One region of the Actinoallomurus liliacearum genome, then DNA from elsewhere that is predicted to be linked to it. Evidence: riboswitches for the same ligand, from Rfam matches in the RefSeq annotation. Region 1 holds a riboswitch; each other region holds the start of a gene.
The links. Region 1 has a riboswitch for ZMP and ZTP ahead of ABD978_RS02245 (serine hydroxymethyltransferase). Riboswitches for the same ligand answer to the same signal wherever they lie in the genome.
Positions count from the first base shown of each region.

Region 2: it holds a riboswitch for ZMP and ZTP, as region 1 does, so the genes downstream of both, ABD978_RS23465 (bifunctional 5,10-methylenetetrahydrofolate dehydrogenase/5,10-methenyltetrahydrofolate cyclohydrolase) here and ABD978_RS02245 (serine hydroxymethyltransferase) in region 1, are expected to answer to the same signal.
Region 3: it holds a riboswitch for ZMP and ZTP, as region 1 does, so the genes downstream of both, ABD978_RS31815 (phosphoribosylaminoimidazolecarboxamide formyltransferase) here and ABD978_RS02245 (serine hydroxymethyltransferase) in region 1, are expected to answer to the same signal.

Region 1 covers NZ_BAABHJ010000001.1:477,827-487,859, reverse strand. Annotated here, with positions in the region: gene whiA (DNA-binding protein WhiA) at 1-599, shown strand, start outside; gene ABD978_RS02280 (YciI family protein) at 854-1,210, shown strand; gene ABD978_RS02275 (RNA polymerase sigma factor) at 1,207-2,484, shown strand; gene gap (type I glyceraldehyde-3-phosphate dehydrogenase) at 2,856-3,860, shown strand; gene ABD978_RS02265 (phosphoglycerate kinase) at 3,998-5,188, shown strand; gene tpiA (triose-phosphate isomerase) at 5,185-5,991, shown strand; gene secG (preprotein translocase subunit SecG) at 6,121-6,363, shown strand; gene ABD978_RS02250 (RNA polymerase-binding protein RbpA) at 6,438-6,809, shown strand; ZMP/ZTP riboswitch at 6,911-6,993, shown strand; gene ABD978_RS02245 (serine hydroxymethyltransferase) at 7,013-8,278, shown strand; gene ABD978_RS02240 (M20/M25/M40 family metallo-hydrolase) at 8,450-10,033, opposite strand, start outside.
Region 2 covers NZ_BAABHJ010000016.1:146,649-156,681, forward strand. Annotated here, with positions in the region: gene ABD978_RS23430 (aldose 1-epimerase family protein) at 1-886, opposite strand, end outside; gene ABD978_RS23435 (oxamate carbamoyltransferase subunit AllH family protein) at 928-1,866, opposite strand; gene ABD978_RS23440 (PucR family transcriptional regulator ligand-binding domain-containing protein) at 2,091-3,830, shown strand; gene ABD978_RS23445 (uracil-xanthine permease family protein) at 3,930-5,336, shown strand; gene ABD978_RS23450 (NUDIX hydrolase) at 5,501-5,899, shown strand; gene ABD978_RS23455 (GNAT family N-acetyltransferase) at 6,025-6,498, opposite strand; gene ABD978_RS23460 (HD domain-containing protein) at 6,539-7,186, opposite strand; ZMP/ZTP riboswitch at 7,257-7,338, shown strand; gene ABD978_RS23465 (bifunctional 5,10-methylenetetrahydrofolate dehydrogenase/5,10-methenyltetrahydrofolate cyclohydrolase) at 7,363-8,241, shown strand; gene ABD978_RS23470 (substrate-binding domain-containing protein) at 8,950-9,930, shown strand; gene ABD978_RS23475 (galactitol-1-phosphate 5-dehydrogenase) at 9,961-10,033, shown strand, end outside.
Region 3 covers NZ_BAABHJ010000027.1:48,975-59,007, reverse strand. Annotated here, with positions in the region: gene ABD978_RS31845 (helix-turn-helix domain-containing protein) at 1-604, shown strand, start outside; gene ABD978_RS44045 (DUF397 domain-containing protein) at 592-684, shown strand; gene ABD978_RS31840 (SACE_7040 family transcriptional regulator) at 681-1,262, opposite strand; gene ABD978_RS31835 (carboxyl transferase domain-containing protein) at 1,336-2,943, shown strand; gene ABD978_RS31830 (acetyl/propionyl/methylcrotonyl-CoA carboxylase subunit alpha) at 2,946-4,931, shown strand; gene ABD978_RS31825 (hydroxymethylglutaryl-CoA lyase) at 4,935-5,867, shown strand; gene ABD978_RS31820 (acyl-CoA dehydrogenase family protein) at 5,864-7,012, shown strand; ZMP/ZTP riboswitch at 7,259-7,341, shown strand; gene ABD978_RS31815 (phosphoribosylaminoimidazolecarboxamide formyltransferase) at 7,371-8,522, shown strand; gene ABD978_RS31810 (RDD family protein) at 8,738-9,823, opposite strand.

The DNA of each region.
Region 1 (10,033 bases):
CGGCGTGGCGGGGGGCGTTCCTGGCGCACGGCTCGCTGACCGAGCCCGGCCGTTCCATGTCCCTCGAGGTGACCTGCCCCGGGCCCGAGGCGGCCCTGGCGCTGGTCGGCGCGGCGCGGCGACTGAGGATCCACGCCAAGGCGCGCGAGGTGCGGGGCGTGGACCGCGTCGTCGTCCGCGACGGCGACGCGATCTCGGCGCTGCTGACCCGGCTGGGCGCGCACGACTCGGTGCTCGCCTGGGAGGAGCGCCGGATGCGCCGGGAGGTGCGCGCGACCGCGAACCGCCTGGCCAATTTCGACGACGCGAACCTCCGTCGCTCCGCGCGGGCGGCGGTCGCGGCCGGGGCGCGGGTCGCGCGCGCCCTGGAGATCCTCGCCGACGACGCGCCCGAGCACCTCGTGGCCGCCGGCCGGCTGCGGCTGGAGCACAAGCAGGCGTCGCTGGAGGAGCTCGGACAGCTCGCCGACCCGCCGTTGACCAAGGACGCCATCGCCGGCCGGATCCGCCGCCTGCTGGCCATGGCCGACAAGCGCGCCATGGATCAGGGCATCGCCGGCACCGAGGCGAACGTCACCGCCGACATGCTCGCGCCCTGATCGGTCGGGCGGATTCCCATAGCTCACTGACGGGCCCGTGGACGCCCTGATCGGTCGCGCGGGCGGTGCCCGGACCTCGCCGACGGGCCGTGCGCGCCCTGATCCGGCGGATCCGCCGATCCCGGTGATCCGCGTCCGGGATCCGGTGGAGAAATCTCGGCGGAGGATGTCGAGGGCCGCCCGCCGGCCCCGACCACCTGGCGAGAGACGCCCGATGGGGGCGTCCGGAGCGAAGGGCGACGAGCGTGAAGTACATGATCCTGATCTACGGCAACCAGGAGCTGTGGGAGTCGTTCCCGGAGGAGGAGTTCGCCAAGGCCGTCGCGGCGCAGGACGCGTTCAACCGGAAGTACGCCGAGACCGGCGAACTGCTGGGCGCGTACGGCAACGCGGACGCGGCCCAGGCGAAGGTCGTGCGGGTGCGCGACGGCGTGCCGGCGGTGACCGACGGTCCGTACCTGGAGACCAAGGAGTACCTGGCGAGCTGGTACCTGATCGACGTGGACGGGGAGCGGCGCGCGCTGGAGATCGCCGCCGAGCTGCCGTTCGCCTCGACGCGCGCGGTCGAGGTCTGGCCGATCCTGCACGAGGCCGCCGGGAACACTCTGTGACCTTTGCCGGGGCGCCGTCCGACGAGCCGCTCGAGGACCTGCTGCGCCGCCTGGCGCCGCAGGTCCTCGGGGCCCTCATGCGCCGCTACGGCCGCTTCGACGGCTGCGAGGACGCCGTTCAGGAGGCGCTGCTCGCCGCCGCCGCCCAGTGGCCCGCCGAGGGCGTCCCGGACAATCCGTACGGCTGGCTGGCCACCGTCGCCACGAGGCGGTTCACCGACCGGGTCCGCAGCGACGCGGCGCGCCGGCGGCGGGAGGACGCCGACCTCCTCGCCACTCCGCCCGCACTCCTGGTCGCGGCCGCCGCCGACCAGCGGCCTTCGGGCGGGCACGACGACAGCCTGACGCTGCTGTTCCTGTGCTGCCATCCCGCCCTCTCGCCGCCGACGCAGGTCGCGCTGACGCTGCGGGCGGTCGGCGGGCTCGGCACCGCCGAGATCGCCCGCGCCTTCTTCGTCCCCGAGCCGACCATGGCCCAGCGCATCAGCCGGGCCAAGCAGACGATCCGCAAGGCGGGCGCGAGATTCGAGCTCCCGCCGCCGGCCGAACGCCCCGAACGGCTCCGGGCGGTGCTGCACGTCCTGTACCTGATGTTCAACGAGGGCTACACCGTCAGCGCCGGTCCCGATCTGCAGCGGCACGACCTGACCGCCGACGCCCTGCGCCTGACCCGCCTGCTGCGCCGGCTGCTGCCGGACGACGGCGAGGTCGCCGGGCTGCTGGCCCTCATGCTCCTGACCGAGGCCCGCCGTGACGCCCGTACGCGCCCGGACGGCTCGCTCGTCCCCCTGGCCGAGCAGGACCGCGGCCGCTGGGACCGGGGCCTCATCACCGAAGGCGTCGCCCTCATCACCGCGACGCTGTCCCGCACCCGCGAGCTCGGGCCGTACCAGATCCAAGCGGCCATCGCCGCGGTCCATGACGAGGCCGAGCGGGTCGAGGACACCGACTGGCCGCAGGTCCTGGCGCTGTACGAGCTGCTGGAGCGCGTCGCGCCGAACCCGATGACCACCCTGGGCCGGGCGGTCGCCGTCGCCATGGTGCACGGTCCGCGGCACGGCCTGGACCTGGTCGCCGGCCTGGAGGCCGACGACCGCGTGGCGCGCCACCACCGGCTCCATGCCGTACGGGCCCACCTGCTGGAGACCGCGGGCCGCCGGCAGGAGGCCCTGGACGCGTACCGGACCGCCGCCCGGTACGCGACGAGCGTGCCGGAGAAGCGCTATCTCGACGCCCGCGCGGGCCGGCTCGCGTCCGCCGGCCCCGGCGGGTGACCCACGCCGGGTCGGGGCGGTGGTCGTACCGGCGACGTACTCGGCGAGGCACCGCGGTGACGGGCGATCCTCGGCGCCGTGGTGGTCGCCCCCGTCGGCGACGGCCTGGAGTGATGCGAATCACTAGGGGACGTATGGGGCGATCTGTATCGATTTGGTCTAGACCATTAGGTCTAGACCAATTACGCTGGGCATGGTCCGCCGCCCGCCATTCGGATGTTGGCTCCCGGCAGGGCGGCGGACCGGTCGTTCCGGCCCGGTGGTTACAGTCACGTCACGACGGGTTCGGTAGGGTCGACCACGAGAGCACACGTCAGGTTCACAGGCCCCTGGGTGCCTCCGGGGGCGCGAAGCATGAGGAGATCGGTGCCGTGACCATCCGGGTTGGCGTTAACGGCTTCGGCCGCATCGGCCGTAACTTCTGGCGAGCGCTGAACGCCGCCGGTGGCGATGTCGAGATCGTGGCGGTCAACGACCTCACCGACAACGCCACGCTCGCCCACCTGCTGAAGTACGACAGCATCCTCGGCCGGCTGTCCGAAGAGGTGAAGGCCGGCGCGGACGAGATCACCGTGGGCGGCAAGTCCATCAAGGCCTTCGCCGAGCGTGACCCGGCCAAGCTGCCCTGGGGCGACCTGGGCGTCGACATCGTCATCGAGTCGACCGGCCTGTTCACCGACGCCAACAAGGCGAAGGTCCACGTCGAGAACGGCGCGAAGAAGGTCATCATCTCCGCGCCGGCCAAGAACGAGGACGTCACGATCGTGATGGGCGTGAACGACGACGCCTACGACCCGGCGCTCCACACGGTCATCTCGAACGCGTCCTGCACCACCAACTGCCTGGGCCCGATGGCCAAGGTCATCCACGACACGTTCGGCATCGAGCGCGGTCTGATGACCACGATCCACGCCTACACCCAGGACCAGAACCTTCAGGACGGCCCGCACAAGGACCTGCGCCGCGCCCGCGCCGCCGCCCTGAACATCGTCCCGACCAGCACCGGCGCCGCCAAGGCCATCGGCCTCGTGCTGCCGCAGCTCAAGGGCAAGCTCGACGGCTACGCGCTGCGCGTTCCGGTGCCGACCGGCTCGGCCACCGACCTCACCGTCACGGTGGGCCGCGAGACCAGCGTCGAGGAGGTCAACGCGGCGCTGCGCGACGCGGCCGAGGGCCCGCTGCGCGGGATCCTCACCTACACCGAGGACCCGATCGTCTCCAGCGACATCGTCACCGACCCGGCGTCCTGCATCTTCGACTCCGGGCTCACCAAGGTGATCGGCGACCAGGTCAAGGTCGTCGGCTGGTACGACAACGAGTGGGGCTACTCCAACCGCCTCGTCGACATCACCAAGCTGGTGGGCTCCCGTCTCTGAGCCGAGGGCGGCGGGCGCGCGCCGAGTGATCGGCGCGAGTGCGCCGTGAGCCGGTGACGGCGAACCCACGAACGAGCGCAGCAGGTCCCGGACCTGCTGCGCTCGTTCCGACACGACCAGGAGTGCGATCAATGAGCATGTCCACGATCGACGATCTCGGCGACGTGCGCGGTAAGCGGGTGCTGGTCCGTTCGGACCTCAACGTTCCGCTGCAGGACGGCGTGATCGGGGATGACGGCCGGATCCGGGCCAGCGTCCCGACCATCAACAAGCTCGCCGACAAGGGCGCGCGCGTCATCGTCTGCGCCCACCTCGGCCGCCCCAAGGGGCAGGTGAAGCCGGAGTTCTCGCTGGCGCCCGTCGCCGAGCGGCTGGGCGAGCTGCTGGGCCGCGAGGTCCGCTTCGCCACCGACACCGTCGGTGACTCCGCGCGGGCCACCGTCGACGCGCTCCAGGACGGCGAGGTCGCCCTCCTGGAGAACCTCCGCTTCGAGGCCGGTGAGACCAGCAAGGACGACGCCGAGCGCGGCGAGTTCGCCGACCGCCTGGCCGCGCTCGCCGAGCTGTACGTCGGCGACGGCTTCGGCGCCGTGCACCGCAAGCACGCCAGCGTCTACGACGTGCCGCAGCGGCTCCCGCACGCGGCCGGCGGCCTCATCGCCGCCGAGGTCGACGTGCTCCGCCGCCTCACCGGCGACCCCGCCCGGCCGTACGTCGTCGTCCTGGGCGGCGCGAAGGTCTCCGACAAGCTCGGCGTCATCGCCAACCTCCTCGGCAAGGTCGACCGCCTGATCATCGGCGGCGGCATGGCGTACACCTTCCTGAAGGCCCAGGGCCACGAGGTCGGCAAGTCGCTGCTGCAGGAGGACCAGCTCGACCAGGTCCGCGGGTTCATCGAGGAGGCGGCCAAGCGCGACGTCGACCTCGTCCTGCCGGTCGACGTGCTGGCGGCCACCGAGTTCGCCCCCGACGCGGAGCACGAGGCCGTCGAGGCCACCGCGATCCCGGCCGACCGCGAGGGCCTGGACATCGGCCCGCGCACCCGTGAGCTGTTCGCGAGCAAGCTCGCCGACGCGGCCACCGTCTTCTGGAACGGCCCGATGGGCGTGTTCGAGTTCGACGCCTTCGCCGGCGGCACCCGCGCGGTGGCGGAGGCCCTGATCGCCTCGGACGCGTTCACCGTGGTCGGCGGCGGCGACTCGGCCGCGGCCGTGCGCAAGCTCGGCCTCGACGAGGACGGCTTCTCCCACATCTCGACCGGTGGCGGCGCGAGCCTCGAGTACCTCGAGGGCAAGACGCTGCCCGGCCTGTCCGTCCTGGAGGACTGATCGTGGCATCGAAACCCGCCCCGCAGCAGCGGAAGCCGCTCATCGCCGGCAACTGGAAGATGAACCTCACCCACTTCGAGGGCATCGCGCACGTCCAGAAGGTCGCCTTCGGCCTCAAGGACGCCGACTACGAGGCGGTGGACGTCGCGATGCTGCCGCCGTTCACCTTCATCCGCAGCATTCAGATGCTCGTGGACGCCGACAAGCTCAAGCTCGTGTACGGCGCGCAGGACGTCTCGCCGCACGAGAAGGGCGCCTACACCGGCGAGATCTCCGCCGCGATGCTCGCCAAGCTCGGCTGCACGTACGTCCTGGCCGGGCACTCCGAGCGCCGCCAGTACCACCACGAGGACGACACGCTCGTCAACGCCAAGGTGAAGGCGGCCCTCAAGGACGACCTGACGCCGATCCTGTGCGTCGGCGAGGGTCTGGAGGTCCGCAAGGCCGGCGAGCACCTGTCCCACACGCTCGCCCAGGTCGAAGGCGGTCTGCAGAAGGTCCCGGCCGACCAGGCGCAGCGCATCGTGATCGCGTACGAGCCGGTGTGGGCGATCGGCACCGGCGAGGTCGCCACGCCGGAAGACGCGCAGGAGGTCTGCGGCGCGATCCGCACGCGGCTGGCCGAGCTGTACAGTGGAGACCTCGCCGATCAGGTCCGCATCCTCTACGGGGGCTCCGTCAAGGGCGGCAACATCGCCGGCATCATGGCGAAGCCGGACATCGACGGAGCGCTCGTCGGTGGAGCGAGCCTGGACGCGGGGGAGTTCGTCAAGATCTGCAGGTATCGCGAGCTACCCGTGTGATCTTGCGCATCAGACTGCGCGTTTCTGCTGAACCACGCGGTGGAACGTCGTACCCTCGATAGCGGATGACCTGAATACGCGAACATTCCCCGCGAGCAGCGGGGTGAATCACGAAAGCGCTGAACTGCTGTGATCATCACAATCTCCATCGTGCTCATCATCACGAGCGCGCTGATGGTGCTGCTCGTCCTCCTGCACAAGGGGAAGGGCGGTGGGCTGTCGGACCTGTTCGGCGGCGGCATCAGCTCGTCGCTCGGCGGGTCGTCCGTGGTCGAGCGGAACCTCGACCGGTTCACGATCGGCGCGGGCGTGATCTGGTTCGCGTCGATCATCGCGCTGGGTCTGCTGCTCAAGCACGGCCATCACGGCTGAGTACGAGCCAAACCCGCAGTGTGTTGACGGCCGCCGCTTCGCGCAGCGGCGGCAAAGGAAGCGAGGAGTAGTCCGTGGGTAGTGGCAACGCTATTCGGGGTAGCCGAGTCGGTGCTGGCCCGATGGGAGAGGCCGAGCGTGGTGAGGCGGCCCCGCGCGTCTGGGTGAGCTTCTACTGCGCGAACCGGCATGAGTCCCGGCCGAGTTTCGCGACCGACGTCGCGGTTCCCGACCAGTGGGACTGTCCCCGGTGCGGGTTCCCCGCCGGTAAGGACCCCGAGAACCCGCCGGCGCCGCCGCGCAATGAGCCCTACAAGACGCATCTCGCCTACGTGAAGGAGCGGCGCAGCGACGCCGACGGCGAGGCCATCCTCGAGGAGGCGCTGGCCAAGCTGCGCGCCGAGCGCGCCGCCATCCACGCGGCGATGCAGCGCGCTCGCAACTAGCTCCGCGTATCGCAGCACCGTTCGGCCCGGTCCCGCCTCGGCGGAACCGGGCCGAACGCGTCCCGCGCGAAATCCCGATCGACGGCGGAGCCGTCCGTTAGGATGTGATCCGCGACTGGCGCATGAGGTGGAGTTCACCACCGGGGAGCGAACAGATCTGGCACCGCGCGCCTGGGTGCTGGGAGCCCGTATCTGGAGGCCCCATGCACCAGCCGCCCCTGTCCCACCTCACCGCCGCCGATCCCGACGTGGCCGGGCTGATCGAGGCCGAGGCGCAACGGCAGCACGACAAGATCCGCCTCATCGCCTCGGAGAACTACGTCTCGCCCGCCGTGCTGGAGGCGACCGGCTCCGTCCTCACCAACAAGTACTCCGAGGGCTATCCCGGCAAGCGCTACTACGAGGGCCAGCAGGTCGTCGACCCCGTCGAGGAACTGGCCAAGGCGCGTGCCCGCGAGTTGTTCGGCGCCGCCCACGCCAACGTCCAGCCGTACTCCGGCTCGCCTGCCAACCTGGCCGTCCACCTGGCGTTCCTGAACCCGGGCGACACGTTCCTGTCGCTGGAGCTCGCCCACGGCGGTCACCTCACCCACGGGTCGCCCGTGTCGATCACCGGCAAATGGCTGCGGCCGGTGCACTACGGCGTGGGCCGCGAGACCGGCCGGATCGACCTGGACGAGGTACGCGACCTCGCTCGTGCGGAACGCCCGAAGGTCATCCTCTGCGGCGGCACCGCGATCCCGCGGACGATCGACTTCCCAGCGTTCGCCGAGATCGCCCGCGAGGTCGGCGCCGTCCTCGTCGCGGACATCGCGCACATCGCCGGGCTCGTCGCGGGCGGCGCGCACCCGTCGCCGGTCGGGCACGCGGACGTCATCACCACGACGACGCACAAGACCCTGCGCGGCCCGCGCGGCGCCATGATCCTGACGACCGAGGAGCACGCCACCGCGATCGACAAGGCGGTCTTCCCCGGCCTGCAGGGCGGCCCGCACAACCACACGACCGCCGCGATCGCGGTGGCGCTGAAAGAGGCCGCCCAGGAGGATTTCAAGGCGTACTCCCGCCAGATCGTCGCGAACGCCCGGGCCCTTGCCGCCGCGCTGACCGAGCGCGGGTTCGACCTCGTCTCCGGTGGGACCGACAACCACCTCATCCTGATCGACCTCACGAACAAGGAGATCGGCGGCAAGCCGGCGGCCAAGGCGCTCGACCGTGCGGGCATCGAGCTGAACTTCAACACGGTGCCCTTCGACCCGCGCAAGCCGTGGAACCCGTCGGGCATCCGGCTCGGCACCGCCGCGATCACGACTCGCGGCCTCACCGAGGAGCACATGCCGTTCGTCGCGGCGTCGATCGACCAGGCCGTCGCGTCCGCCGACGACGAGGCGGCCCTCGACAAGGTCGCCGCGGAGATCCGCGAGCTGCTCGGGGGTTTCCCCATGCCCGGCTGGGCCGCGACGCCCTGACCCGCGACCGATGAGAAGGACCCGGCAGCCGACGGCACGCCGGGTTCTTCCCTCATGTCCCGAGAGAAGCGCTGATCCCGGCGCCCGTCCCTGCCCCCGCTCCGTCGCGCGGTGAGCCGACGAGCCTGGCGGCGCCGCCGCCAGGCTCGTCCTCGCCGATGGGCCGGTCCGTCAGATCGCGCGGGCCGGCTGGTTCTTGTCGTTCTGGCGGGCCAGCTCGATGAGCAGCAGCACCTGGGCCAGGCAGGCGTTCTCGAAGTCGCCCAGGTGCAGGCTCTCGTCGAGGCCGTGCGCCCGGCAGTCGGGGTCGGAGCCCGCGCTGGTGACGAGGATCGCGGCGTCGGGAAAGGCGTCGGCGAACTCCGCGATGAACGGGATCGTCCCGCCGATCCCGACGTGGACGAGGTCGCCGCCGTACGCCAGGCCGTAGGCGCTGCGGGCCGCCTCGAACGCCGGGCCCGTGGTGTCGACGGCGTACGGCCGGCCGGCCTTGCCCGCGGTGACCTCGACCTCGACGCCCCAGGGAGCACGGTCGCGCAGGTGCTCGATCAGCTTCCGCTGCGCGGCCGGGGCGTCCTCGCCCGGCGCGAGGCGGAGGCTGACCTTGGCGCGGGCCGTCGCGGTGAGCGTGTTGGACGCCTTGGCGACCGGGGTCGCGTCGATGGCCAGCACGGTCAGCGCGGGCTTCGTCCAGATGCGTTCGGCGACGGTGCCGTCGCCCAGCAGCCGGACTCCGTCGAGCAGGCCCGCCTCGGCGCGGAACCGCTCCTCCGGGTAGTCCACCGCGGGCGCGGGCGCCGAGACGAGGCCCTCGACGGCGACCCGGCCCTCGTCGTCGTGGAGGGTGGCCAGCAGGCGGCACAGCGCGGTCAGGGCGTCTGGGGTGGCCCCGCCGTAGATGCCGGAGTGCACGCTGTGCTCCAGTGCCCGTACCTCGACGATGACGTCGGTCATCCCACGGAGGGTCGTCGTGAGGGACGGCGTGCCGACGTCGAGGTTCGTGGAGTCGGCGAGGACGCAGACGTCCGCGGTGAGCTTGTCGCGGTGCCGTTCCAGGAACGCGCCCAGCGTCGGCGAGCCGATCTCCTCCTCACCCTCGACGAAGACCGTGACGCCGACCGGCGGCCGGCCGCCGAAGAACCGGAGCACGGCCAGGTGGGCGGCGATGCCCGCCTTGTCGTCGGCCGAGCCACGGGCGAACAGGCGCCCGTCCCGCTCCTCCGGCTCGAACGGCGGGCTCGTCCAGCCGCCGGGGTCACCGGTCGGCTGGACGTCGTGGTGCGCGTACAGCAGCACGGTCGGCATGTCCGGCGGCGCCGGGAAGTGCGCGACGACCGCGGGGCGGCCGCCCTCGATGTCGTCGAGGATCTCCACGTCGGCCGCGCCCGCCTCCTTCAGCAGCCGCGCGGTCAGCTCCGCCGAACGCCGTACGTCCGCCGCGTGGGCGGGATCGGCGCTGACGGAGGGGATCCGGATCAGGGCGTCGAGGTCGGACCGTACGCCGGGCAGGAGCTTGCTCAGGGTCTGCCGAACGTCGTCGCGCATGGAGGCGTCATCCTTCGCGTTCGATGCGGCCGGGATCGTCCGCATGTCGATCAGGGAGGCGGCGTGCTCGGCGATGTCGGCCGCGGCCCGCCGGTCGGGGCCGGTCGCCAGGACGTACCCGGCTCGTCCCCGGAAGTCGGTGAGGGAGGGCATCACGTCGCCGACCCGGTTCAGCTCGCCGATGCGGACGACGCCGTCGACGGCGGTGGC
Region 2 (10,033 bases), on a different contig from region 1:
AGGAGCCGCCGAACTTCGCGCCCGGCTCGAGCGTGATCAGGTCCGTCCCGGTGACGAACGCGTTGGGCGGGCAGGTCATCGGCTCGGCGCCCACCCCCGCCCGGCGCATGTCCCCGGGCGCCGCGTCGGCGGTGTAGATCTCCAGCCACGGATGCGCCTCGTCGGTCCACAGCGCGACCGAGCGGGCCCCGTCCTCCAAGCGCACCCACGCGCGCCCGTCCGCGTCCCGGCGCAGCTCCGTGAACGGGTTGTCGATCTTCAGGTCGCCGAGACGCCGCCCGTCGCGGAGGTCGTACGCGGTGCCGGCGACGTCCCGGGCCGCCGGATCGGGGACGGCGCGCTCGTCGACCTCCAGGTACCGGTCGGCGGGGATCGTCAGGGCGCACTCGTCCAGCGGGCGGCCCAGCGTGAGATACGGGTGCGCGCCGTGCCCGTACGGGGCGGGCCGCGTGCCGGCGTTGTGCGCCGACAGGCGTACGGTCAGGCCCTGCTCGGCGTCGAGGGAGTAGTCCACGGTCAGGTTCAACCGGAACGGATAGCCGCCGTGACCGAGGAGCCGGTACGTGAGGAGCACCCGGTGCGCCTCGTGCTCGGCGACCGCCCACGCGCCCTCGCGCACGAGGCCGTGGATGGCGTTGTCGAGCGCGCGCTCGTTGATCGGCAACTGGTACGCCTCGCCGCCGAACTCATAGCGTCCCCGATCGATCCGGTTCGGCCACGGCGCCAGCAACTGTCCCGAGGCCGCGGGCGGCTGCTCGTCGGCGTCGTGCGTGAGGACCAGCGGCCGGCCGTCCCTCGACAGCGCGCGCAGCGAACCGCCCTGCTCGGTGACGACGGCGGCGTACGGGCCGGCGGCGATCTCGTACTGGTTCCCGGAAAGTGTCATGGGTCGATTGTGGCCGGTGGGAGGACGGCGCCGTTCCCCGGTCACGGCTGACCGGAGCGCGGGGGGAGGGATCGGCCGCCGCGGTCACGGCCGCTGAGCGCGAGGGCGGCGCGGCAGCCGGTCAGCAGGCCCCAGGCGACGTCGCTGCCCGAGGTGTGACCGATGTCGATGAGGCGGCGCGCGGCGGGCGCGACGGGTTCCTGGCCGGCGATGCCCCGCAGCACGGCGGCGGTCTCCACGCTCGCCTGCCCCCGCGCGGCGCACTGCAGCAGGGTCGCCGCCAGGGCGGTCGTGCGCTCGCACGCGTACGCGGTGACGGCGGCGCCGATCCAGTCGGCCAGCCGGACGGCCCGGCCCCCGCCGGGGACCGCCCCGCCCAGCAGGCGCAGCGCGAGCAGGAGGCCGGCCAGCGCGTCGTCGCCGCTCGGCGTCAACCCGGGGCCCAGACCGACGATCCGTTCCGCCGCGTCGACGGCGTGGGCGAGGTCGCCCGCCGCGCAACTGTCGGCGAGAACGTCCGGCACCGGATGCCCGCTCAGCCCCCAGGGCCCGGCGAGCTCACCGAGCGCGCGGGCCCCGTGCGCCAGCCGGGCGAGCGACAGCGGACCGAGCACCGGAGTGGGATCCCACCAGCGGCGGATCCGCACGCGGAGCCGGGCGGCGACCTCCACGCCGCCGTCACCGATGAACGCCACGTCTCCCTCGCGGACGCCGCGGAACGGCTCCTGCCGTGCCGGCGCGGCCAGGACCACGGCGTTCGGCGGCCGGACGGCGTCCGTGGTGACGAGCGCGACGACGACCGGCTCGGCGGGCCCGTCCACCCTCAGGTACGTCGTGGCGGGGAACACCGCGACCGCGCGGGCGGCGCGCCGGGGACCGCCGAGCACGGCACGGACACCGAGGCTGGCGGCGCCGGGCAGGCTCAGGGCCGGGGCGGTGCGCGGGCCGCGTCGCCGCCCCGCGGTGGTGGACGGCCTCACCCGGACCTCCCGCGGCGCGATGGGTCGGATCGCCCCCGCCGGCCCGCACGGCGCGGACCGTCAGGTTCGGTCGCGGGGCCCCGGCCGGGGTGTCATGGTCGTGAACGTAAACCGCTCCGAGCCATGGCCGTATGGATAATCCTGCCAAGGATGCTTGCCAGCGTTCGTGTTTCTCGTCATCGTGTGATCGTTACTCGGGGGTCACTTCGGCAGATTGGGCGGCCATGTCGTCTTCTTGCGGATCTCGTCCTCCGGCTCTGCGTCCCGCCGGCTCCGGCACGCCGGCGTACGGACTGTCCGTTGAAGAGGTTCTGGAGCTGTCGACTCTGGCGGGCGCCCGGCTCGTCGCCGGGGCGGGCGGCCTCGACCGTGTCGTGCAGCGCCTCAACGTCATGGAGGTCCCCGACGTCCTCGCCTGCGTCAAGCCGCACGAGCTGCTGCTGACCACCGGCTATCCGCTGCGCCACCGTCCCGAGACCCTCGGCCGGCTGGTCGCCGACCTGGACGCCTGCGGCCTGACGGCCCTCGCCGTCAAACCGGGCCGCTATCTCGACCGCCTGCCGGACGAGATGCTCCAGCAGGCCGACCGGCTCGACTTCCCGCTGATCCGGCTGCCCGAGGACGCCGGGTTCGACGACATCCTCAACCAGGTCCTGACCGGCGTCCTCAACCGGCAGGCCGCGGTCCTGGCACGCGGGGAGGAGGTCCACCGCGCCCTCATCCAGATCGTGCTGTGCGGCGGCGGCCTGCAGGAGGTGACCGACGAGGTCGCCACCCTCCTGGACGCCGCCGTCGCCGTCCTGGACGGCGACGGCCGCCGGCTCGCGGCCTCCGGCGACGAGGCGCTCCTGGCCCGGCTGCAGAGCGCGCTGACGGACGTCCCGCCGGCCGTGGAGGGCGAGGTGCCCATGCCGGAGGTCCTCCCGGACGTGCCGCCGGCCGACGTCGCTCCGGTGTGGCCCACCGACGCCGCGCCGGGAGAGCCCGCGCCCGATCCCGCCGGGCCGGTGACGTGTGACGACGACCCCGGGACCGGGCCGATCTCGGTGCCCGTCGTCGCGGGCGGGTTCACCTACGGGCGGATGGCGGTGGCCGGGGTGGCGGCGGCCGACGTCGGGATCCTCGAACGCGTGGCCACCGTCGTCGCCCTCGTCATCACCAAGCAGCAGGCCGTGTCGGCCGTGGAGAGCAAGTACCGCGCCGACTTCCTGCGTGACGTCCTCACCGGCCGGTCCGGCGCCGACGAGCACGTCATCGCGCACAGCGCGAGTTTCGGCTGGGACCTCGGCCGGTCCGCCACCGTGGTCGTCGCCGCCCTCGACCGTGGACCGGCGCGCGGTCCCGAGGAGCGCGTCCTCCAGGACCGGCTCGTGGCCGCGTGGACCTCGGCGGTCCGGCGCCGGGACCGCAACGCCGCGGTGGCCGGATTCTCGGGCGAGGTCGTCGCGGTCGTCGCCGCCGACGCCTGCGACGTGCCGGCGCTGGCCAAGGACGCCGCCGCCGTGTTCGCCGACCAGGACCGGACGTTCTCCACCGGGGTGAGCCGGGTGGCGCAGCAGCCCGGCGACCTGCCGTCCGCGTACGACCAGGCGATCAGGGCGGTACGCGTCGGGCGGCAGATGAACGGCGACGGAGCGGTCGTGCACTTCGACGAGCTCGGCGTCTTCCGGCTGCTCAGCCTGGTCGAGGACACCGCCGAGCTGCACGCCTTCGTCCGGGAGACCCTCGGCGAACTTGCCGGTGACCAGGACCCCGAGGCCGTCGACCTGCGGCGCACCCTGCAGGTGCTGCTGGAGACCAACCTCAACGTCGCGGAGACCGCCCGCCGGCTGCACTTCCACTACAACACGCTCCGTTACCGCATCGGTAAACTGGAGCGCCTGCTGGGTCCGTTCACCGACGACGCCCATCTCCGCCTCAACCTCACGCTCGCGCTGCACGTCCTGCGCATGCGGGGAATCTGAGGCCCGACCGCCCGCGCGCGGGTCGGGCAGGCACCGGCTCCACGAGCGCGGGCGGGCCACTACGCCATGCCCGCGCGGCGACCCCCCCGGGAGGACCCCATGGCGATCGGCTGGAAACTGCACGGTGACGGGCGCACACCCGCGCCGGGCGAGGTCGTCGGACCGGACGAGCGCCTGTCCTGGGGCCGCACCGTCGGAATCGGCGCCCAGCACGTCGTCGCCATGTTCGGCGCGACGTTCGTGTTCCCCGTCGTGATGGGGCTGGACCCGAACCTCGCGATCATGATGTCCGGGATCGCGACCATCCTGTTCCTGCTGGTCTCCGCCGGGAAGGTGCCGAGCTACCTCGGCAGCAGCGCCTCCTTCGTCGGCGCCGTCGCGGCCATCCGCGCGGCCGGCGGGAGCACCGCCCAGGTGACCGGCGCGATCCTCGTCGCCGGTGCGGCGCTCGCCGTCGTCGGCCTGGTCATCCACGTCCTCGGCGCCCAGGTCATCCACCGGATCTTCCCGCCCGTGGTCACCGGCGCGGTCGTCATGCTGATCGGCTTCAACCTCGCCCCGGTCGTCGCCGACGTCTACTGGCCGCAGGACCAGTGGGTCGCGCTCGCCACCCTGGCCGTCGTCGTCCTGTGCGCCGTCGTGCTGCGCGGCTTCTGGTCGCGGATCGCGGTCCTCATCGGCCTGGTCTTCGGCTTCGTCCTGTCGTGGCTCCTCGACCGGACCGCGGGCCGGATCACCGCCCCCGACGGCAGCGGCAAGGTCACCACCCACTTCCGCGTCGACCTGAGCGGCGTCAAGACGGCGGACTGGTTCGGCCTCCCGCACTTCCACGCCCCCGATTTCAAGACCTCGGCCATCCTCGTCGCGCTGCCCCCGGTGATCGCCTTGATCGCGGAGAACACCGGCCACGTCAAGGCCGTCGCCGCGATGACCGGCGCCGACCTCGACCCGTATCTCGGCCGCGCCATCGCCGCGGACGGCGCCACCACCGTGCTGGCGACCGCCGTCGGCGGCGCACCGACCACGACGTACGCCGAGAACATCGGCGTCATGGCCGCCACGCGCATCTACTCGACCGCCGCCTACTACGTCGCCGCGATCGTCGCGGTCCTGGTCGGCCTGTGCCCGAAGTTCGGCGCGCTGGTGGCCGCCACCCCCGGCGGCGTCCTCGGCGGCATCACGGTCGTGCTGTACGGCATGATCGGCCTGCTCGGGGCGAAGATCTGGATCGAGAACCGCGTCGACTTCGGCGACCCGGTCAACCTCGTCCCCGTCGCCGCCGGCCTCATTCTGGCCATCGGCAACGTGACCCTGAAGATCACCAGCGACTTCCCGCTGCAGGGCATCGCGCTCGGCACCGTCGCCGTCCTGCTCGGCTACCACGTCCTCAACGCCGTCCAGCGCACCCCGCGCGACACCGGCGCGGGCGTCATCGCGCCCGGCGAGCGCGACGTCGTCCCCGGCGCCCCGGAGCGCCGCCCCGAGACCGACGAAGACGCACGGTGATCCGGTAAGGGCCTGGTGGATGGTCACGAAATGCCCACGCGACCCGAGCCGCCCGGCTTCGCCCGGCGCTCCACGGCGGCCCGCGACGCCCGCCCCCGGGCGGCGCGTGCCACGCTCGGTAGGGTCGGGCGGGTCAGGGTCGTCCGGGGATCGGAGCAGGCGAGATGTCGGTCATCGACAAGGTGGCGTGGGTCAGGGTCGAGGATGGCAGGGTCCTCAGCACGCGTTCGCGTGGCAAGGACGCCTACTACTTTCCCGGCGGCAAGCGGGAGGCGGGGGAGAGCGACATGCAGACCCTGGCCCGCGAGGTCCGGGAAGAGCTCACCGTCTCGATCGTCCCCGAGACGGTGGCGCCCCTGGGCACGTACGAGGCGCAGGCGCACGGCCATCGGGACGGCGTGACGGTGCGGATGACCTGCTATATCGGCGACTATCACGGCACTCTCGAGCCCAGTAGCGAGATCGAGGAGGTCGTCTGGCTCTCCTACGCCGACCGTGACCGGGTGTCCCCGGTCGATCAGCTCATCTTCGACGACCTGCGGGCGTCCGGTCACCTCCGCTGAGCGCCTGCGATACCGCCTCCCGCCCTTCCGGGGTCCCGGGCCGCTCGTGCGACGGTAGTGAATTCGCTCACTGGCGTTCACTGCGCCGTAGGGGCAGCGATCGCCAGGGATCAGGGCCCGGGGGCTCAGTGGCCGAGGTGCTTCTCGAACCAGTGGTCGGCGTACGGCCCGTTGTTGTACGGCTCGATCTCCCGGTATCCCTGGGCGGCGTACAGGGCGCGGGCCTCGACCAGGTCGCGGCGGGTGTCGAGGCGCATCGTGCGCGCGCCGAGCCGGAGCGCCGCGTCCTCGGCCGCCGCCAGCAGCGCGCGGCCGCCGCCGGTGCGCCGCCCGGCCGGGATGACGTACAGCCGGGTCAGCTCCGCGACGCCGGGGGAGATCAGCCGCAGGCCGACGCAGCCGGACGGCACCCCGGCGTACCGCCCCACCAGGAAGCAGGCGAGGTCGTCGCTGGGATCCTCGGCCATCGCGGCGTCGACCTCGGCCTCGGTGGCCGGCCTGCCGTAGTAGCGCGAGGCGACGTCGGTGAAATAGGTCCGCAGCAGCCCCGCCGTCTCGACCGGTTCGGGGCCGATCGCCCAGGTCGCTTCAGTGATCACCGGCACACCGTACTGAGCTGCGGCGAATGACCGAACCCCATTATTCGGACCAGGGCGACTCCAGGATGGTCGTCACGAAGTCGCCGCGGGTGAAACCGGGCACGTAGTGGGCCAGGACGTCGGCCTTGACGTTGCCGAAGGTCGTCTCGGGGCGCGGCGCGACACCCTCGGTGAAGGCCCGGAGGATGCGCCGCTTGAAATCCGGCCTCGGATGCAGCGCGACGACCGCCGCCCGGTCGGCGTCGCTGATGGAGTCGTAGCCGATGCCCAGCACGTCGTACTCGACGCCGGCGGTGACCAGGGCGACCTCCGGCTCCAGGTACTCGGGGATGCCGGGTGTGGTGTGCAGGGCGATGGCCGTCCAGACCCGCCGGACGCTGTCCTCGGGCACACCGTGTCGCCGCAGGAAACGACGGGCCTCGTCGGCGCCGTCCACCTCGAACCGCCGCCCGCTGCCGCGGTGCGCCTCGCCCAGGCCCACGTCGTGGAACATCGCGCCGATGTAGAGCAGCTCCGGATCCCAGCTCAGGCCGCGCGCCCGGCCCTGGAGACTGCCGAACCAGTACACCCGCCGCGAGTGGTGGTAGATCAGCTCGTCCGTGACGTCGCGGATCAACTCGGTGGCCTCGGCGGCCAGCTTCGTGTCCGGCACGGTGACACCGGCCGCCGACCGTTCGGAGATCGTCATCGAACACCCCCCGGGAACGCGAGTCCTGCCCCAGAGAGTGTTCCCGGTGCGAGCGGAGTCACTAGAGTGAATCTCGGGCCGTGACTGGCGCTGAGGTGGAGCACCACCGGGGAGCGGCCCGCTCGATCGTGCCGTGCGCCTGGGCCGCCCTCACGCAGACCGTTCAGGAGCAGCCCGTGACCCAGACGCACACCGCCCGTCTCATGGACGGCGCGGGCCCGGCCCGCCGCATCGTCGAGCGCAGCGCCGCCAGGGCCGCGCAGATCACCCGGGAGACCGGCACGCCGCCGTGCCTGGCGACCGTGCTGGTCGGCGACGACCCCGCGTCCGTGACCTACGTCCGCATGAAGCGCGCCCGCTGCGAGAAGGCCGGCATCGCCTCGCGGCACGTGGGACTGCCGGCCACCACCACGACGGCGGAGCTGGTCGACGCCGTCACCGCCCTGTCGCAGGACCCTGGAGTGCACGGCATCCTGCTCCAGCATCCGGTCGGACCGCACATCGACGAGCGCGCCGCCTTCGAGGCCATCGCGCCGGGGAAGGACGTCGACGGGCTCACGCTGCACTCGTTCGGCGCGATGAGCTTCGGGCTGCCGGGCTTCGCGTCCTGCACGCCCGGCGGCATCATGCGGCTGCTGGAGGAGTACGACGTCGAGCTCACGGGCCGGCACGCCGTCGTGGTCGGCCGGAGCGCCATCCTCGGCAGGCCCGTGGGGATGATGCTGCTGGCCGGCGACGCCACGGTCACGTACTGCCACTCGCGCACGGCCGACCTGGCGTCGATCGTGCGGCAGGCCGACATCCTGGTCGCCGCCGTCGGCCGGCCGCGGTTCATCCGCGGCGAGGACGTCAAGCCCGGCGCCGTCGTGATCGACGCCGGCTACAACCCCGGCAACGTCGGTGACGTGGACTTCGAGACCGCCCTCACCCGCGCGAGCCTCATCACGCCGGTCCCCGGCGGTGTGGGCCCCATGACCATCGCCGTCCTGCTCGAACAGACCGTGCAGGCCGCGGCCCGCCAACTGGGCCTGGAATCCGACGAGAAAGCCGGATGAATTCCCCTGCGCGGCTCCGGTGCGTCCCGATGTTCGCGGGCGTTCGGCGTGGTTTTGCCGTCCGTTATGAGGTCCCAAGATGTCGGCGAGGATCCGGCCGTGATCTTCGGCGCTCAGAGTGCGATCAGCCGCTCGACGCGGCGCATGGTCTGGCGCGGCTCATGTAGGCGCGGACCTCGCTGAGACGGCGGCGCCTACGGGCGATCGCTCATGCTCGGCCAGGATCTGCGGCGGAGGTTCGGCGCGCTCTTCATGGAGCGCGCCGATACCTTTTTCGGCACATTTCGGCAGAATGGCAAGGCCCGAGGTGAGGCACAAGTTCGACGGCCTCCCCGGTGCGATCACGACCTTTTGATCATCCGCGTCGGTAATGGCGCATGGGGCGCGTCCTGATCCCTGGTGTCCTGTGCGTTTTATGCGCAGCGGACGCCGGTGACCATGCCGTGGCCGCAGGGGCGGTGACGTGCGGTCGGGGTTTGGCGGAGCGGGGCGGCGGGTCTCAACGCGCGTGGACCGCGGCGTGGTCGTCGGCTCGATCGGCCGCCCCGTCGGAGCAGTGGATCCGCAGGTCAGCTGCGATGTTCGCCATCTTCAGCGGTCGGGGGACGAGGTGACCGCGCTCACATGAGCAAAGTATTACGCACATGTTGCGCCCTTGTGAACGCCGCGCCTACGGTCTGGTGCCCAGAAACGGACCTGGAGGGCAGAATGCGAAGGATCTCCCTTGTTGGGGCGGTTGCGGCGATCGCCGTGGCCGCGACGGCGTGTTCGGTGTCGACGCAGCCGGGCGGTACCTCGGCCGCGGACACCAAGAAGAGCGGCCAGTTGGTCATCGGCTTCAGCGAGGTCACCCAGCAGTCCCCCTTCTACGTACAGCTCAAGAACGGCGCCCAGCAGGCCGCGGCCAAGGCCGGGGCGAAGCTGCTCTTCGCCGACGCGAACGGCGACGTCACGAAGCAGAACAACGACATCCAGGACCTGATCACCCGCGGCGTGAACGTCCTGCTGGTGAACCCGGTCGATCCGAAGGGCGTCGCCCCCGGCCTCGCCGCGGCGAAGGCGGCGAACATCCCGGTCATCACCGTGGACCGCCCAGTGCCCTCCGGCGCGCTCTCCCACGTCGGCCGGGACAACGTGAAGATGGGCCAGATCGTGGGCGAGCGGGTCGCCAAGGCGCTCGGGCCCGCCGGCGGCAAGGTCATCGAGATCCAGGGCGACGCCGGTGGCGCGGTGGCCCGGGACCGCCGGGACGGCTTCCACAAGGGGGTGGCGTCCAACCCGAAGATCAAGATCGTCGAGGGGCCGTACTGCGACTACATCAGGTCCAAGGCGGTCACCGCGATGCAGGACCTCCTGCAGGCGAACCCCGACGTGAAGGCCGTGTACGCCCACAACGACGACATGGCGCTCGGGGTCCTGCAGGTGCTGCGCGAGAACAAGCGCACCGACGTCAAGGTCGCCGGGGTCGACGGGCTGATGGAGGCGGTCAAGCAGATCCCGAACGGGCAGTACGTCGCCACCGCGCTCAACGACCCGATCCATGAGGGCGAACTGGCCGTGCAGACCGCGGCAAAGGCGCACGACGGCGGGCAGGCGCCCTCCTACGTCGACGCCGGCACGGCCCTCGTCGATCCGTCGAACGCCGCCGGACTCGCCGGCGCCACCGTCTTCGCCCGGTCCTCCTCGTGACCCGGGACAGATCCACAGAAAGGAACGTTCGTGCCTGAGACCATGCGTGCGGCCGTCCTCCACGCGCCCGGCGACATCCGCGTCGAGGAGGTGCCCAGGCCGG
Region 3 (10,033 bases), on a different contig from region 1:
TGGCTACCTCGCCCGTTACTTCGAGAAGTGGGTGGCGCGCGAGATCCCTACGGTGTGGACCGACAGATGGTTGTCTGCCGAGGCGCACGCCAACATGATCCAGAACTATGAGTTCGCTGTGATCCCTGGACTGCTCCAGACGCCGGACTACGCCCGCGCTGTCATCCAGCACAATCGGCACTCAGGGATCGATGTCGACGAAATCGTGCGCCGTAGGATTGAGAGGCAGGCGATATTGAACGATGAGAACCCGCCGATGTGTATTTTCATTATTGACGAGTACGTACTTCGGCGCCCGGTCGGCGGTAAGGAGGTGCTTTGTGAGCAATTAGTGCATCTTCATGCTATGGCGCAGCGATGGAACATCGTCGTCAAGGTAGTGCCCGCCGGTACCGAGTACTACGCCGGTTGCCCGTTCATGATCGCGAAGCTGGACGGGATGGAACTCGCAAACTTGGACACCGCCCTTAGAGGGCAGGTCATCGAGCGACCTGACCAGGTGGCCCAGATCGGACGAATCTGGGAGGATATTCGAGAACTGGCGTTGTCGCCAGAGGCTTCGCTCGCGTTGATAAAGGCGGTGGCTGAAGAATGGCGGGTTTGAGCTGGCGAAAGTCGTCATGGAGTGGATCTAACGGTGAACAGTGTGTCGAGGTCGTTGTCGTTGAGGAGGAGACCGCCTAGGCGCGGAAGGCGCCAGTAAGGGCGTCGGTGGCCATGGCGTGGAGGAGGGCGGCCATCGTGTCGCGGTTCAGCTCGCCGGTGCTGTGCGGGGTGGAGTTGAGGAGGCCGAACATCGCGTGGGCGGCGGCGCGGGCGCGGTCCTCGGCGGCGGTCGGGTGCATCAGGAGGAGCACTCGGACCCATTCCTCGGCGTAGGCGCGTTGCAGGCGGCGGATCTCGCGGCGTTCCGGCTGCGGCACGTTGCCCAGTTCGCGGACGTGGACGGTGATCAGGGCCGGGTTGTCCAGGGCGAAGTCGATGTGCCAGCGAAGCAGGGCGTCCAGGGCCACGTCTGGGGTGTCGGCGGCGGCGACGCGTCGGCGGCCCTCGGTCAGCAGGCGCTCGCTGATGTCGACGAGCATCTCGACGAGGAGGGCCTCCTTGCCGCGGAAGTGCCGGTACAGCGCCGGGCCGGTGAGGCCGACCGCGCGGCCGAGGTCGCCGATGGACACGCCGTGGTAGCCGCGCCGGGCGAACAGCTCCGCCGCCGCGGAAAGTATCTCCAGTCGGCGGGTCGGGGGAGCGCTGACCTCTGCCATGCCACGAGTCTAGACGACGCCTGTTAACGTTGATTAACATCGGACTTGTTAACGATCGTTAACAGGAGGGCCTGTGTCGGAAGCTCCGCGGCTGGTGAGCCGCGTCGACGTGCGCGGTGCGGCGTTCGAGCGCAACGCCGAGGAGAACCTCGCGCTCGCCACCGAGCTGCGCGAGCGCCTGGCCCGCGCGGCCCAGGGCGGCTCCGAGCGCGCCCGCAAGCGGCATGTCGCGCGGGGCAAGCTGCTCCCACGGGACCGGGTGGACGCGCTGCTCGATCCGGGTTCGCCCTTCCTGGAGCTGTCCCCGCTGGCGGCCACGGGCATGTACGACGACGAGGCCCCGGCCGCGGGCGTCATCGCCGGCGTCGGGCGGGTGTCGGGGCGCGAGTGCGTGATCATCGCCAACGACGCGACCGTCAAGGGCGGCACGTACTACCCGATGACGGTGAAGAAGCACCTGCGCGGCCAGGAGGTCGCGCTGCACAACCGGCTGCCGTGCGTCTACCTCGTCGACTCCGGGGGAGCGTTCCTGCCCAAACAGGACGAGGTCTTCCCCGACCGGGAGCACTTCGGCCGGATCTTCTACAACCAGGCGACGATGTCCCAGCAGGGCATCCCGCAGATCGCCGCGGTGCTCGGGTCGTGCACGGCCGGCGGCGCGTACGTCCCGGCGATGAGCGACGAGACCGTCATCGTCCGAGAGCAGGGCACGATCTTCCTCGGCGGCCCACCGCTGGTGAAGGCCGCGACCGGGGAGGTCGTCAGCGCCGAGGACCTGGGCGGCGGAGACGTGCACTCGCGCGTCTCGGGCGTCGTCGACCACCTCGCCGACGACGACGCGCACGCGCTGCGCATCGTCCGGTCGATCGTCTCGACGCTGGAGCCGCCGGGCCCCGCGCCGTGGCCGACGATCCCGGCCGAGGAGCCCGCCTTCGACCCCGGGGAGCTGCGCGGCATCGTCCCGCCCGACTCCCGGACGCCGTACGACGTGCGCGAGGTCATCGCGCGGATCGTCGACGGCAGCCGGTTCCACGAGTTCAAGGAGCGGTACGGGACGACGCTCGTCACCGGGTTCGCGCACATCCACGGGCAGCCCGTCGGGATCGTGGCCAACAACGGCATCCTGTTCAGTGAGTCGGCGCTGAAGGGCGCGCACTTCATCGAGCTGTGCGACCGGCGCTCGATCCCGCTGGTGTTCCTGCAGAACATCACCGGCTTCATGGTCGGCCGGGAGTACGAGGCCGGGGGCATCGCCAAGCACGGGGCCAAGATGGTCACCGCCGTCGCGTGCGCGCGGGTGCCGAAGCTCACCGTGATCATCGGCGGGTCGTTCGGCGCGGGCAACTACGCGATGTGCGGCCGGGCCTACTCGCCGCGCTTCCTGTGGATGTGGCCGAACGCCCGGATCTCCGTGATGGGCGGCGAGCAGGCCGCGTCGGTGCTGGCCACCGTGCGCCGCGACCAGCTCGGCGATGAGTGGCCGGCCGCGGAGGAAGAGGAGTTCAAGAAGCCGATCCGGGAACAGTACGAGCGGCAGGGCAGCCCGTACTACTCGACGGCGCGCCTCTGGGACGACGGTGTGATCGACCCCCTCGACACCCGCCGGGTGCTCGGCCTGGCCCTCGCCGCCTGCGCGAACGCTCCACTCGAACCCGTCGGCTACGGCATCTTCCGGATGTGACCATGTTCAACTCCGTCCTGATCGCCAACCGCGGCGAGATCGCCTGCCGGATCATCCGTACGCTGCGGCGGCTCGACGTCCGGTCCGTGGTGACCTACACCGACGCGGACGCGGACGCCCGGCACGTACGGGAGGCCGACGCCGCCGTACGTGTGAGCAGCTACCTCGACGTCGAGGAGGTCGTCGGGGCGGCCGTGCGGACGGGCGCCGAGGCCGTTCACCCCGGCTACGGGTTCTTGGCCGAGAACCCCGACCTCGCCCGCGCGTGCTCCGACCACGGGATCGTCTTCGTCGGCCCGCCGCCGGACGCGATCACCGCGATGGGCGACAAGATCCGGGCCAAGCGCACGGTCGCCGCCGCCGGGGTCCCCGTCGTCCCGGGCCGCGACGAGGCCGGGCTGACCGACGAGGAACTGGCCGAGGCCGCGATGGAGGTCGGGTTGAACTCCGGCGCGGCGGTGCTGCTCAAACCGTCGGCTGGCGGCGGCGGCAAGGGCATGCGCCGGGTCGAGGACCCGGCCGCGCTGCGGGACGCGATCGCGGCGGCCCGGCGGGAGGCGCGCGGGGCGTTCGGCGACGACACGCTCCTCGTCGAGCGTTACATCGACCAGCCCCGGCACATCGAGATCCAGGTGTTCGCCGACGCGCACGGGAACGCCGTCCACCTCGGCGAGCGCGAGTGCAGCCTCCAGCGCCGCCACCAGAAGATCGTCGAGGAGGCGCCGTCCCCGCTGCTCGCCGGCCCGGACGGCGAGCGGATCCGGGCCGCGATGGGCGCCAGCGCCGTCGCCGCCGCCCGCTCCGTCGGCTACGTCGGCGCGGGCACGGTCGAGTACATCGTCTCCGCCGACCGCCCCGACGAGTACTTCTTCATGGAGATGAACACCCGGCTGCAGGTCGAGCACCCGGTGACCGAGGGCGCGGTCGCGATCGACGGCCGGCCGGGCCTGGACCTGGTGGAACTGCAGTTGCGGGTCGCGGCGGGCGAGCCGCTGCCATTCGGGCAGGACGCCGTGGCGTTCGACGGGCACGCGGTCGAGGCGCGGGTGTACGCCGAGGACCCCGCGCGTGGCTTCCTGCCCACCGGCGGCCGGGTGCTGCTGCTCGACGAGCCGTACGGTCTCGACGTGCGGGTCGACTCCGGGTTGGACGAGGGCGCGGTCGTCGGCGGCTCGTACGACCCGATGCTCGCCAAGGTGATCGCCCGGGGGCCGGACCGCGCGAGCGCGCTGCGCCGGCTCGACCGGGCACTGGCCTCGTACACGCTGCTGGGCGTCGGGACGAACATCGCGTTCCTGCGCTCGCTGCTGGCCGATCCGGACGTGGCCGCGGGCCGGCTCGACACCGGCCTGGTGGAGCGCCGCCCCGCCGACCCGGCGGACGGCGAGATCCCCGGGGACGTCCTGGCCGCGGCCGCGCTGGAGCGGATGCTCGCGCTGGAGGTGCCCGCCCCCGGCCCGTGGGACGTCCTGGACGGCTGGCGGCTCGGCGAGCCCGCCTGGACGACCTGGCGGATCGCCGGCCGCGAGGTGCGGATCCGCGGCCGCGCCGCCGACGCGCAGGTCTCGGTCGACGGCGGCGATCCGGTACGGGTCGCGGCCCGCCGCGACGGCGCGCACCTGCTGGTCGACCACGCCGGGGACCGTACGCGCTTCACGTGCGTCCGCGACGGAGACGTGTGCTGGCTCGGCCGGGACGGGCGGGTCTGGTCGCTGAAGGAGACCGAGCCGCTCGCCGCGCGGACCGCCGAGACCACCGCCGCGGCCGGCGCCGTGCGCAGCCCCATGCCGGGCACGGTCGCGGCCGTCAAGGCGGCCGACGGGGACGAGGTCGTCGCCGGCCAGCCGCTGGTGATCGTCGAGGCGATGAAGATGGAGCACACCGTCACCGCGCCGGTCGACGGCGTGGTAGGCGAGCTGACCGTCCAGCCCGGCGCGCAGGTCGCCCTGGACGAGGTCCTCGCCGTCGTCACCCCGAAGGGAGACTGAACGATGCGCGTGCCACTCGACGGGCTGCCCGCCAAGGTCACGGTCTACGAGGTCGGAGCCCGCGACGGCCTGCAGAACGAATCGGCGGTCGTCCCGGTCGAGGTGAAGCGGGAGTTCATCACCCGCCTCGCCGGCGCCGGGCTGCGGGTGATCGAGGCGACGAGCTTCGTGCACCCGAAGTGGGTGCCGCAGCTCGCCGACGCCGCCGAACTGCTCGGCGGGCTGGAGCGCGCGGCGGGCGTCCGCTACCCGGTGCTGGTCCCCAACGAGCGCGGCCTCGACCGGGCCCTCGACGCGGGCGTCACCGAGATCGCGATCTTCGGCAGCGCGACCGAGACGTTCGCCCGGCGCAACCTCAACCGGACGGTCGACGAGTCGGTGGAGATGTTCGCGCCCGTCGTCGAGCGGGCCCGCGCGGGCGGCCTGGACGTGCGCGCGTACGTCTCGATGTGCTTCGGCGACCCGTGGGAGGGCGACGTGCCGATCGAGCAGGTCGTCTCGGTCGCCACCCGCCTCCTCGACCTCGGCTGCACGGAGCTGTCCCTGGGCGACACGATCGGCGTGGCCACTCCAGGGCACGTCACCGCCCTCATCGGCGCGCTGCTGGAGTCCGGCGTGGACGCCGGGCGGCTCGCCGTGCACTTCCACGACACCTACGGGCAGGCGCTCGCCAACACCCTGGCCGCGCTCCGCTGCGGCGTCACCATTGTCGACGCCTCGGCGGGCGGCCTGGGCGGCTGCCCGTACGCCAAGAGCGCGACGGGGAACCTGGCCACCGAGGACCTCGTGTGGATGCTCGACGGCCTGGGCATCGAGACCGGTGTCGACGTACACCGCCTCGCCGAGACGAGCCTCTGGATGGCCGAACGCCTCGGACGCCCCAGCCCGTCCCGCGTCGTCCAGGCCCTGTCCCGAGAACAAGGGAGCGACCAATGATCGGATTCACCCTCGACGAGGAGTACGAGGCGCTGCGCCGTACCGTCGAGACGTTCGCCCGGGACGAGGTGGCGCCGGTCATCGGCGACTACTACGAGCGCGAGGCGTTCCCGTACGAGATCGTCGCCCGGATGGGGAAGATGGGGCTGTTCGGGCTGCCCTTCCCCGAGGAGTACGGCGGGATGGGCGGCGACTACTTCGCCCTGTGCATCGCGCTGGAGGAGCTGGCCCGCGTCGACTCCTCCGTCGCGATCACGCTGGAGGCCGGCGTCTCCCTCGGCGCGATGCCGATCCACCGGTTCGGCACCGAGGAGCAGAAGCGCGAGTGGCTGCCCCGGCTGTGCTCGGGGGAGCGGCTGGCGGCGTTCGGGCTGACCGAGCCCGGCGGCGGCACCGACGTGCCCGGCGGCATGCGCACCACCGCGCGCCTCGAGGACGGGCACTGGGTGATCAACGGGTCGAAGGCGTTCATCACGAACGCGGGCACCGACGTCACCGCCGCGGTCACCGTGGCGGCGCTGACCGGCGACGGCGAGATCTCCACGATCATCGTGCCGTCGGGCACGCCGGGGTTCACCGCCGGCAAGAAGTACTCCAAGGTCGGCTGGTCCGCCTCCGACACCCGGGAGCTGTCCTTCGACGACGTCCGCGTCCCGGAGGAGAACCTCGTCGGCGAGCGCGGCCGGGGCTACGCCCAGTTCCTGCGGATCCTGGACGAGGGCCGCATCGCCATCGCCGCGCTGTCGGTCGGTCTCGCCCAGGGCTGCGTGGACGAGTGCCTGAAGTACGTGCGCGAACGCATGGCGTTCGGCCGCGCGATCGGGGAGTACCAGGCGATCCAGTTCAAGGTCGCGGACATGGAGACGCGGGCGCACACGGCGCGGCTCGCCTACTACGCGGCGGCGGCGCGGATGCTCGCCGGCGAACCGTTCAAGAAGGAGGCGGCGATCGCCAAGCTGGTCGCCTCCAACGCCGCCATGGACAACGCCCGCGACGCGACGCAGATCTTCGGCGGCTACGGCTTCATGAACGAGTACCCGGTCGGCCGCTTCTACCGGGACGCCAAGATCCTGGAGGTCGGCGAGGGCACCTCCGAGGTCCAGCGGATGCTCATCGCCCGCCACCTCGGCCTCCCCGCCCGCTGACCCACACCACCGCCGACGTACCCCGGGGGCCGCGTGCCGCCGTCCCCGGCGTTCGTGTGGCTGGGGCGGGCGCTTCTCGCCGTCGGCCTGTGGCCCGAAGGCTCGGTGAAGTCGACCGACAGGCTCCCGGACGGGGTCCTTTGTCCCAGTTCGGGGGCCGCCGTCCGAGGCTTCACCGAGCGTTCCGTCCGGTGGCCTCCCTCCGGCTATGGCGGCGTGACCACTCCTGCGCTCTGCCAGTAGGGTGGGCCGGGCCGCGACTGGCGAGGGTGGACGACCACCGGGGAGCGGCCGACCCGATGTGAGCGTCGACCGCCTGGGCGTCTCCGTCAGCGATGTCCGCTGAGGAGGCCATGACGTGGAGCTGCGCTATGGGACCAACCCGCACCAGACGGCGCGCGCCGTACCCCTGGCGCCCGGCAGGTGGCCGGTGCGCGTACTGCACGGAGAACCGTCCTTCATCAACCTGCTGGACGCGCTCAACGGGTGGCAACTGGTGCGGCAGGCGAGCCGGGCCCTCGGCAGGCCGGCGGCCGCGTCCTTCAAGCACGTCTCACCCGCGGGCGTCGCGGTGGCGGGGCCCGTCGACGAGGTCGCCGCAGAACCCTACGGCCTGGCCGGAACCGGCATCGGTGCTCTGACCAGCGCTTATCTGCGCGCCAGGGACGCCGACCCGAGATCGTCCTACGGCGACTTCGCCGCCGTCTCGCATCCGGTCGACACCGAACTCGCCGAGTTTCTGGCCGGCGTGTTCTGCGACGGCATCATCGCGCCCGGCTTCGAGCCGGGTACGGTCGAGCGGCTCAGCGGGAAGAAGAAGGGCCGTTTCATCGTCATCGAGGCTGACGAGACATTCGTTCCTCCGCCCCGGGAGGAACGGGAGATCTTCGGCCTGCGCCTCGGCCAGGACCGCGACGATGTCCGACTCTCCACCGCCCTGCTGGACCAGACGGACGGCGCGCTTCCGAAGGAGGCGGCGGAGGATCTGCTGCTGGGCCTGGCGGTCCTGCGCTTCACCCAGTCGAACTCCGTGTGCTACCTGCGTGGTGGCATGACGCTGGGGATCGGTGCCGGCCAGCAGTCCCGAGTCGACTGCACCCGCCTGGCCGGGGCCAAGACCGACACCTGGTGGCTGCGCCGCCATTCGGCCGTTCGCGCCCTCGCCTTCCGACCCGACGTCCGGCGCCAGGACCGGATCAACTGGCGGCTCCGCTTCATCGAGGGCGACCTCACCCCGGACGAGGGCGAGCGCCTGGCGCAGGCGCTGTCCGCACCGGCCGGGGAGCTGAGCGCCGACGACCGCGCCCGGTGGCTCCGCCGCCTCGACGGCGTCGCCTTCGCCTCCGACGGGGCCCTGCCGTTCCGCGACAACGTCGACCACGCCCGTCGCCACGGCGTTCGGTACATCGCCGAGCCCGGCGGATCGATCAGGTCGGACGAGGTCGAGGCCGCCTGCCGCGAGCACCGGATCACGCTCGTCCGCACCGGCCTGAGGCTGTTTCATCACTGACGAGGCTTCCGCACCCCGCCGATGACCGATGACCCGGCGACGGGTGTCCGGTGGCCGGCACGAAGGCTCGGTGAAGCTGATCGACGCGCTCCAAATCATAGTTATTTATGTCGTTTTGTCGCGCTGTCGATGATGTGTTCACCGAGCGTTGTGTCCGCCGCGTCCCGCGTCGCCGCGCCCGCGGGCGTCCGTGTCGCCGTGTTCGGCGGCTCTGGTCAGCGGTCGTCCGGGTGGGGCCGCTCCTCGGGGGGCGGGGGCGGCGCTTGCGGCGGGATGTACGGTGCCTGCGGCGCGCGCAGGTCGTACGAGCCCTGGAGCGGGTCGTATCGCGGTCGCGGCGGCGGCAGGGCCGGCGTCGGGCCGGGGTTCGGGAGCGGTGGCGCTTCTCGGGGCGACCGGCCGGACGCGCGCTCCCGATACGTGTCCTTGAGCCGGCCGCCGAGCCGCCTGCCCATGCCCCGCACCTGGTCCGCGCGCTCTGAGTTCAGAGCGCGCCGCATGTTCTCCGCCTGAGCGAGGCGGGCGGCCTGCTCGCGCGCCGTGTCCCGGGCGGCCTGCCCGGCCGCCTGGGCGCCGTCCCAGGCCAGGGCGGCGCCCTGCCGCGCGGTCGCCGCGACGCGCTGGTACGTACGGGCGCGGACGACGGCGGTCCGGGCGAACAGGTCGGCGAGCGTACGGCGGCGGCCGCCGAACAACGCGGGCAGGCTGGTGGCGGCGAAGGCGGCGACGGCGAGCAGCCAGGTGACCAGCGCCAGGAAGAAGAGGCCCTCCAGGAGGAATATCCAGGCCGCGCAGTACAGCCCGGTACCGCCCGCGGTGGTGACGACGGCGCGGCGGAAGGCGTTCCCCCGGCCGGGGCGGCGGTCGTCGCCGGTGACCGCGCGGACGCGCAGGTCCATCGCCGCCTTGCCGAGCGTGCGCCCCAGCCAGGCGTGCATGGCGAACTGGTACAGCAACTGGATCAGAATGAGCAGGATGAGGGCCTGCTCGACGTCGAGGACGAACGTGTCCCACAGCCCGGTGCCGAAGTCGGTGGCCGCCTTCTCCACGTTCCCACCGGACAGCAGCAGGCCACCGGCCGCGGACAACCCCTTGTAGGGCAGGTCGTCCACCAACTGGCCGTGCAGCCGAGCCCATGTCATGACGGCCAGCAGGACGGCCGCGCCCCACAGCAGCAGCGTGTCGATGCCCCAGGCCGTCAACCGCCGCACTCGCGGAGCGGCGCGGTCGGCCGGCGGTGGCCCCTCCGGCAGTGGCGGCACGGAGTACGGGGGCGGCGGAGGCGGGGGAGCGGCGTACACGCGCCGGAGTGTAGAGATCGGTAATGATCTTGTCAGGCCTCCAGACGAGAAACGGCCGGACCTGGCCGAACCGGTCGAATTCGCGGCGGCGGCGCGGTACCCCCGGCGGGATGGTGTGGGTGGCGAGGAGTCATGCGAGGCGGTGACCGGGCCGCGCGGCCGGAAGTTCGGCTCCGGCCTCCGGCGGTGATGGGCACTCACCGAAAGCGC